Regions from separate parts of the Bradyrhizobium sp. USDA3516 genome, predicted to be linked through region 2. Evidence: predicted binding sites of a transcription regulator. Region 2 holds the regulator's gene; the other holds the start of a gene.
What was found. The regulator PhoB, encoded in region 2, activates phosphate uptake and scavenging genes when phosphate is short. The targets are predictions, from matches to a motif close to TGTCATNNANCTGTCAT.
Positions count from the first base shown of each region.

Region 1: phnC (phosphonate ABC transporter ATP-binding protein) is a predicted target of PhoB. The motif match lies at 2,781-2,797, and genes of this name have one in related genera.

Region 1 covers NZ_JBYGYN010000003.1:391,381-395,797, forward strand. The annotation lists gene phnE (phosphonate ABC transporter, permease protein PhnE) at 1-798, opposite strand, end outside; gene phnD (phosphonate ABC transporter substrate-binding protein) at 870-1,805, opposite strand; gene phnC (phosphonate ABC transporter ATP-binding protein) at 1,871-2,680, opposite strand; gene AC24YW_RS12130 (LbetaH domain-containing protein) at 2,855-3,526, shown strand; gene AC24YW_RS12135 (alpha-D-ribose 1-methylphosphonate 5-triphosphate diphosphatase) at 3,523-4,417, shown strand, end outside.
Region 2 covers NZ_JBYGYN010000002.1:858,320-862,736, forward strand. The annotation lists gene AC24YW_RS09925 (acetylornithine transaminase) at 1-1,149, opposite strand, end outside; gene AC24YW_RS09930 (GcrA family cell cycle regulator) at 1,608-2,120, shown strand; gene phoB (phosphate regulon transcriptional regulator PhoB) at 2,377-3,084, opposite strand; gene phoU (phosphate signaling complex protein PhoU) at 3,107-3,823, opposite strand; gene pstB (phosphate ABC transporter ATP-binding protein PstB) at 3,835-4,417, opposite strand, start outside.

The sequences.
Region 1 (4,417 bases), on a different contig from region 2:
CAGGATGGCGCTGACGTCCGAATAATAGAATTTGCGAATTGCAACGACGAGCTCCTGGCCGATGCCGCCGGCGCCGACAAATCCCATCACCGAGGCTTCGCGGACGTTGATCTCGAAGCGCAGCAGCGCGTAGCTGGCATAGCCGGCGGTGACCTGCGGCACGATGGCGAAGCGCATGCAGGCGAGCCAGCTCGCCCCGGTCGAGCGGATGCCCTCGACCGGCTTCATGTCGGCATTCTCCACGATCTCCGAGAACAGTTTTCCGAGCGCACCGGTGGAGTGGATCGCAATCGCCAGCACGCCTGCCATCGGTCCAAGCCCGAAGGCGATGACGAAGACGAGCGCGAAGACGATCCCGGGAACCGAGCGGGCGAATTCGAGCAGGCGCCGCACGACGAAGCGCAGCCAGGGCGCAGGCGAGGTGTTCTCGGCCGCGAAGAAATTGAGCGCAAAGGCGAAGGTCGCACCGATCAGCGTGCCGACATAGGAGATCAGCAGCGTCTCACCTAGCATCTTCAGCCATTTGCGCCAGCCCCAGAACCACTCGCCGACATCGGTCCAGACCCGCTGGCCGCTGTCGAGCGTGAGGATGCGGTCGAAATAACTGACGAAGTTGCCGAAATAGGTGAAAAGCGTGCGCAAATTCACTTCGGCGCCGATCGCGGCGAGAGCCAGCGCGGCGGCAAACACGCCCGCTCCCAACAGGAGACGAAGCCGCCTGCGTGAAACCGCCTGGCGATAGCCAGCGTTCAGCGCGGCGAGCTGCTGCTCGGGGAGGATCGAAACCGCTGTTGTCATCGGCCTGAGAAGGTCCCGTCAAAGAAAGAGCCGGGTCCATCGACCCGGCTCCAGGTGCCTCGTCCCGAAACTCAGGACGCCTTCTTCTTACGCAGTGTGTCGACGAACTTGATCAGCTCGATCGTGCCATCCCAGTCCTTGGTGGTGGCGTGATTAAACCCCTTCTTCTGGCCGTCCTGGAGGCGATCGAACGCCGCCTTGTCCTTCGTCGGCGCGTCGAAGAAGGCCTTCGCGATGGCCGCCTTGGCGTCGTCCGGCAAGTCGGAGTTGTAGGCGTAAGGACCGTTGATGATCGGCGCCGACTTGTGGATGATGCGGAAATCGTCCTTCTTCATCGGCGTGCCATCGGCGTTCTTCAGCATGCCCTTGGTCAGCATCTGCGCCAGTGTCGAATCGTCGTCGGTGGTCCACTGGTTGGCCGCGACGTCGACCGTTCCTTGCGACAACGCCAGCATCGCGTTCTCGTGGCTGCCGGTGAAGACGACCTTGCTGAAATAGCCCTCGGCATCGTGGATGCCCATCTTGTCGAGCTCGAAGCGCGGCACGTTGTTGCCGGAGGTCGAGTTCGGATCGACCAGGCCGAGGTTCTTGCCCTTGAGGTCGTCAATCTTCTTGTAGGTGCTGTTCGCCTTGACGAAGAACACCGAGTAGTAGCCGGTCGAGCCGTCGGCGTTGATGTCGTTGGCGAAGGCGTCGGTCTTGACGCCGGTGAGGCGGGCGCGGGCGAACGAAGCCGAGCCGTAGCTGGCAATGTGGATGTTGCCGGCGCGCTGGCCTTCGATGACGGCGGCGTAGTCGTTGGCAATGCGCAGCGTGACCTTCACGCCGAGCTCCTTCGACAGATAGCTCATGAACGGCGCCCAGCGCTCGGTGACGCCGGAGGCGTTCTCGGCCGGAACGACCGCGAAGGTCAGCTCCGGATATTTGGCCTTCCAGTCGCTCGCCGAAGCGGAGGCCGTGAACGCGAGCACGGCGGCGCCGGCAAGGATTAATCTGCGAGTGATCATGATACCCTCTTCATCGTTTGGGGTCGGTTGACGGAAAACTGGCAATTGAACAGGTGCGACGCGGCTCAGGCAGCCGCGGCGGTTCCGAGCGCCGGCACGCCGTCGGGCGCCGGGACAGGCAGCCCACCCATGACGTCGGCGGCTTCGAGATCGTACAGATCGCGTGCGACGTGATCGGTCAACGCGGACGGGGCGCCATCGAACACCACGCGACCCGCCGCCATGCCGATCAGGCGATCGCAATAGGTCCGCGCCAGATCGAGCGAATGCAGGTTGCAGATCACCGTGATGCCGAAATGCTTGTTGATGCGCAAAAGCGCATCCATCACGATCTTGGTGTTGCGCGGATCGAGCGAGGCGATCGGCTCGTCGGCGAGGATGATGTCGGGCTGCTGCACCAGCGCGCGGGCGATCGCGACGCGCTGCTGCTGGCCGCCGGAGAGCTGGTCGGCGCGCTGGGCCGCGAGCGAAGCGATGTCGAACTGCTCGAGCGCGGACATCGCCAGCGCCTTGTCCTGCTCGGGCCAGGCCTGCGACAGCGAGCGCCAGGCGGGCATGGTGGCGAGCCGACCCATCAGGACATTGGTGAGCACGTCGAGACGGCCGACCAGGTTGAACTGCTGGAAGATCATCGCCGAGCGGGCGCGCCACCGACGCAGCTCCTTGCCGCGCAGCGAGGTCACGTCGACGCCGTCGAACATGATGCGCCCGCCGGTCGGCGCCACGAGGCGATTGACGCTCCGCAGCAATGTCGACTTGCCGGCGCCGGATCGCCCGATCACCCCGACGAAGCCGCCGGGGGAAACTTGAAACGAAGCATCGTCCACCGCGGCTTTCGCGCCGAAGCGACACGTCAGGCCTTCAACCACCAGCATACAGGGGCTCCAGAGTAGCTGGAGCCAACCGCTAACGCCCGTGGTTAACACTTGTGTGACAGCGCTGTTGCAGTGCGTCCATCCTACGCAGATCATCCCCTGTCATCTCATTGTCATGACATCGTCATCCAGGCGCTCGAAGAGAAACGCCCGCCCTCGCACTTCGGATGCAACATGGCCGCCAAAGCTCTTTCGGTTCAGCCGACCGTCGATCCCTCGGCCAAGCTGCATGAGACCAGGCTCGGCGCCTACACCGAGGTCGGCGCGCGCACGATCCTGCATGAAGTGGCGATGGGCGATTACTCCTATGTCGTGAACGATGCGCAGATCACCTACACCACCATCGGCAAATTCTGCTCGATCGCGGCCATGACCCGCATCAATCCCGGCAACCATCCGATGCATCGCGCCACGCAGGCGCATTTCACCTACCGCTCCAGCGCCTATTTCGAGGGTGAAAGCGACGATTCCGAGTTCTTCGACTGGCGGCGACAGCATCACGTTCATATCGGCCATGACGTCTGGATCGGCCATGGCGCGATCGTGCTGCCGGGCCGCAACATCGGCACCGGCGCGGTGATCGCCGCCGGCGCGATCGTCACCAAGGACGTGCCGGCCTACGGCATCGTCGCCGGCAATCCGGCCCGCATCGTGCGGCGGCGGTTCTCGGAGGAGATCGCCGGCCGGCTTGCAAAGCTTGCCTGGTGGGACTGGGATCACGACAAGTTGCGCGAGGCGCTGCCCAATTTCCGCAAGCTCGGGATTGAAGATTTCCTCTCGACATACGAAGCACAAGCGAGCTCACTCGCCAATCCTCCTGCCAGCAAACGAAGCGCGGTCGCGTGACAGACACATTCATCGAAGGCGGCCGGGCCCTGATCGGCGCCGAACTCGTCGAAACCTCCCTTCTCATCTCCGGAACGGACATTGCAGAGGTCGATGCCTCTCGCAGCCGGGCGCGGCTGGCGCTGGATGCCCGTGACCTCCTGGTGCTGCCCGGCATCGTCGATCTGCACGGAGATGCCTTCGAGCGGCAGATGATGCCGCGCGCCGGCGTCGACTTTCCGATCGACGTTGCGCTCGCCGACAGCGACCGCCAGGCGATCAGCAACGGCATCACCACCGTGTTTCACGCCACGACCTGCTCCTGGGAGCCGGGCCTGCGCAGTGCCGACAATGCGCTCGGCCTGATGGAGGCGATCGAGCGGCAGCGTCCGCAATTCGCTGCCGATACCCGCTTCCACCTGCGGCACGAGACCTACAATCTCGATGCCGAAGCGGAGATCGCACAGTGGCTCAGCGAGGGCCGCGTCGACCTGTTCGCCTTCAACGATCATATGGACGGCGTCGTTGCCGACATCTCCAATCCGCGCAAGCGCAACCGCATGGTGGAGCGCACCGGTCTGTCGAGTGAAGCATTCGACCGGCTGGTCGAGCGCGTGGTCTCGCGTGCCGACGAGGTGCCCGCCTCGGTGTCACGCCTGGCCGCCGCGGCCCGCGGGGCCGAGGTGCGGATGCTCTCGCACGACGATGCGAGCCCGGCGATGCGCCGGGAATTTCGCGAGCTCGGCGCCTTGATCGCGGAATTTCCCATCAACGAGGAGACGGCGCAGGCTGCGGCCAGCCACGGCGATGCCATCGTCTACGGCGCGCCGAACGTCGTGCGCGGCGGCAGCCACACCGGCTGGACCAGGGCCTCCGACATGATCGCGAAAGGGCTCTGCTCGGTGCTGGCCT
Region 2 (4,417 bases):
GCCGACGCTGTCCTCGATCTCCGCTTCGGTGACGATCAAAGGCGGCAGGAAGCGCACGACATTGTCGCCGGCCCCGACGGTGAGCAGCTTTTCGGCGCGCAGCGCCGCGACGAGATCGCCCGAGGGCACCACGGCCTTGATGCCGATCAGGAGGCCCTCGCCGCGCACCTCGCTGACGACATCGGGATGACGATCGATTACCGAGGCGAGCTTCTGCTTGAGCAGCAGCGACATCTTCTGCACGTGGTCGAAGAAGCCGGGCTTGAGCATGACGTCGAGCACAGCGTTGGCGGCCGAGATCGCGAGCGGATTGCCGCCGAAGGTCGAGCCGTGCGAGCCAGGGCCCATGCCTTCTGCCGCGTCCGCGGTCGCCAGCACCGCGCCGATCGGGAAGCCGCCGCCGAGCGCCTTGGCGAGCGACATCACGTCCGGTGTGACGCCGGTGCGCTTGTAGGCAAAGAGCTCGCCGGTGCGGCCCATGCCGGTCTGCACCTCGTCGAAGGCGAGCAACAGGCCGCGCTCGTTGCAGAGTTCGCGCAGCGCCCTCAAGAAGGCGTGAGGTGCGGCACGAACGCCACCCTCGCCCTGGATCGGCTCGATGAGAATGCCGGCGGTGTGCGGGCCGATCGCTTTCTTCACGGCATCGAGGTCGCCATGCGGCACCTGATCGAAGCCGTCCATCGGCGGACCGAAGCCCTCGAGATATTTCGCAGACCCGGTGGCGGCGAGCGTCGCCAGCGTGCGGCCATGGAAGGCACCCTCGAAGGTGATCATGCGGTAACGTTCCGGATGCCCCTTCGAGAAATGATGGTGGCGCACCAGCTTGATCACGCCCTCCAGCGCCTCGGCGCCGGAATTGCAGAAGAACACGAAGTCCGCGAAGCTCTCGTTGCAGAGGCGGCTCGCGAGCTTCTCGCCGTCAGGGCTCTGGAACAGGTTCGACATGTGCCAGAGCTTGGTCGCCTGCTCCTGCAACGCCTTGACGAGCGCGGGATGGGCGTGGCCGAGCGCATTCACCGCCACGCCCGAGGTGAAATCGAGATAGCGCTCGCCATTGGTCGCGATCAGCCAGCAGCCTTCGCCGCGCTCGAAACCGAGGTCGGCCCTGGCGAAAACGGGGAGCAAATGCGGCGCTGCGCTGTTAGTCATGACGTCACTTAAATGTTGCGGACCGTGTGAGACATGCATTGGGCAACGCACCATCGACCGGCCCCGGAAAACGAAACGTGCCGCCTTTTAAGGGCGGCACGTGTCACTATCTTATGCCTGGCAAGACGGGTGTCAATGCCGCCCGGAAAGCCTCGCGAAACACTGATTCCGTAGTCTTGCGGTGCCGATTTTGCGGGTTTTTCACCACGGAACATGTGGAAGCGAGTCGGCGGACTCTTGCGCGGGAGTCACGCCATATTGTAGCGTTTGGGCTGTCAGATACGACATCTCGTGCAGCAGTTCTGATCCCAGAAGTCCTCATGTACCGGCGTAAACGTTCGGGCGTCTTGAGCGCGCCCGGCGAGCCTTAAGGGATTCTGACGGCACGGGTTTTTCAAGGCTAAGCATTCGCTGCGAAGCCCCCAGGATGGCTGGCGCGCAGCGAGGGAAAGGGTGCAATGACGGTTTTGACCTGGTCCGATGATCGCGTCGAGCAGCTGAAGAAGCTCTGGGAGGCCGGACTTTCGGCCAGCCAGATCGCAGCGGAGCTCGGCAATGTGACCCGCAATGCCGTGATCGGCAAGGTGCACCGGCTCGGCCTGTCCGGCCGCGCCAAGAGCCCTTCATCGGCAGCGCCGCGGCCGCGCAAGGCACGGCCCGCACAGCACATGATGCGGGTGACCCGCCCCGTCGCGCGCGGCAACACCGCGCTGGCGCAGGCCTTCGAGGTCGAGTTGGAAGCCGAGCCGGTGACCTACGACAACGTGGTGCCGATGAGCCAGCGGCTGTCGCTGCTGGAATTGAACGAGGCGACCTGCCACTGGCCGGTCGGTGATCCCTCGAGCCCGGATTTCTTCTTCTGCGGCGGCAAGGCGCTCTCAGGCCTGCCCTACTGCGCCCAGCATTCGCGCGTGGCCTATCAGCCCGCAGCGGACCGCCGTCGCGCAGCCCCGAAGCCGGGCACGCGGTGAGTTTGTTGATCTAGCTGATCGCAGCCGTCACACGTTGACGGCTCCACCAACTCGGTGTCATCCCCGCGCACGCGGGGATCATTACCACAGGGCGCAATTGTTGCGCGAGATGGTCACTCCGAGTCTTCGCCAAACGAGGTGCTGTGGTCGATCGCGACGAGCGCTCGCGCTGAGATCCCGGGTTTGCGCTCCGCGCGCCACGGGATGACGGCCGGGATCGTAGCGGTAGTCCGCCAAATCCCCCGGCCTCCAAATCTTACGTCTGCTCAGCCTTCGCGAAGCGATCGTCCAGCGCGTAGCCGGCGCCGCGCACGGTGCGGATCGGGTCCTGCTCGCGGCCGAGATTGAGCAGCTTGCGCAAACGGCCGATATGGACGTCGACGGTGCGCTCGTCGATGTAGATGTCGCGGCCCCAGACGCTGTCGAGCAGCTGCTCACGCGAGAATACGCGGCCGGGATGCTCCAGGAAGAACTCCAGCAGACGATATTCCGTCGGGCCGAGATCGATCGGCCGGCCCGAGCGCGCCACGCGGCGCTTGTCGCGGTCGAGCTCGATGTCGCCATAGGCGAGCACGGTGGCGAGGCGCTCGGGGCTCGCGCGCCTGAGCAGGCCCTTCACACGCGCGAGCAGCTCCGGCACCGAGAACGGCTTGACGATGTAATCATCCGCGCCGGTGGCAAGCCCACGTACCCTCTCGCTCTCCTCGCCGCGCGCGGTGAGCATGATGATCGGCAGCTGCTTGGTCTCGGGGCGGGTCCGAAGCCGCCGGCACAGCTCGATGCCCGACAGGCCCGGCAGCATCCAGTCGAGCACGATCAGATCGGGAATGTGCTCCTTGAGGCGGGTGTCGGCGTCATCGCCGCGCATCACCGTCTCGACGTCATAGCCGTCGCCTTCGAGGTTGTAGCGAAGAAGCTCGGTGAGAGCTTCCTCGTCCTCAACCACCATAATGCGTGCGCCCATGTGGTCGTAGCTCCTTAAGTCGTCAGGTATTCGGCACCGTCGTGGCGAAGGTCGTCATGTCGCCCTTCGGCCGCTTGTCGGTGATCGCCTGGCCCTCGATCATGTAGAACACGGTCTCGGCGATGTTGGTGGCGTGGTCGCCGATCCGCTCGATGTTCTTGGCACAGAACATCAGGTGGATGCAGAACGAGATGTTGCGCGGATCCTCCATCATGTAGGTGAGGAGCTCGCGGAACAGCGAGGTGCAGATGGCGTCGACTTCCTCGTCGCCCTTCCACACCGCCATCGCCGCCGGCAGGTCGTGCGCGGCGTAGGCATCCAGCACGCTCTTGACCTGCTGCTGCACGAGGTCGGTCATGTGCTCCAGGCCGCGGAACAGCTTGAGCGGATGGAAATCCGTCTCCAGCGCCGCGACGCGCTTGCCCATGTTCTTGGCGAGATCGCCGATGCGCTCGAGATCGGTCGCAACGCGCATGGCGCCGACGATCTCGCGCAGGTCGACGGCCATCGGCTGGCGGCGGGCGATGGTGAGCACGGCGCGCTCCTCGATGCGCTTCTGCAGCGCGTCGAGCTCGCCGTCGGTGGTGACGACGCGCTGGCCGAGCGCGACGTCGCGACGGATCAGCGCGTCGACGGAATCGACGATCATGCGCTCGGCGATGCCGCCCATCTCGGCGACCAGGCGGGTGAGCTCCTGAAGGTCGCTGTCGAAGGCCTTTACGGTATGTTCAGAACCCATGTTCCGTCTCCTCAGCCGAACCGGCCGGTGATGTAATCCTGCGTGCGCCGATCGCTCGGCGACGTGAAGATCTTGCTGGTGTCGTCGAACTCGATCAACTCGCCGAGATACATGAAGGCGGTCTTGTCGGAGACGCGCGCCGCCTGCTGCATGTTGTGGGTCACGATCGCGATCGTGTAGTTCTCGGACAGTTCCTGGATCAGCTCCTCGACCTTGGCGGTCGAGATCGGGTCGAGCGCCGAGCAAGGCTCGTCGAACAGGATCACCTCGGGCCGCACCGCGACGGTGCGGGCGATGCAGAGGCGCTGCTGCTGGCCGCCGGAGAGCGACAGGCCGGAGGCATTGAGCTTGTCCTTGACCTCGTTCCACAGCGCGCCGCCGCGCAGCGCCTTCTCGACGCGGCCGTCCATCTCGGACTTGGAGATCTTCTCGTAGAGACGAATGCCGAAGGCGATGTTCTCGTAGATCGTCATCGGGAACGGCGTCGGCTTCTGGAACACCATGCCGACCCGGGCGCGGAGCAGGTTGAGATCGAGCTTGGGGTCGAGGATGTTGGTATGGTCGAGCAACAGCTGACCGTCTGCGCGCTGGCCC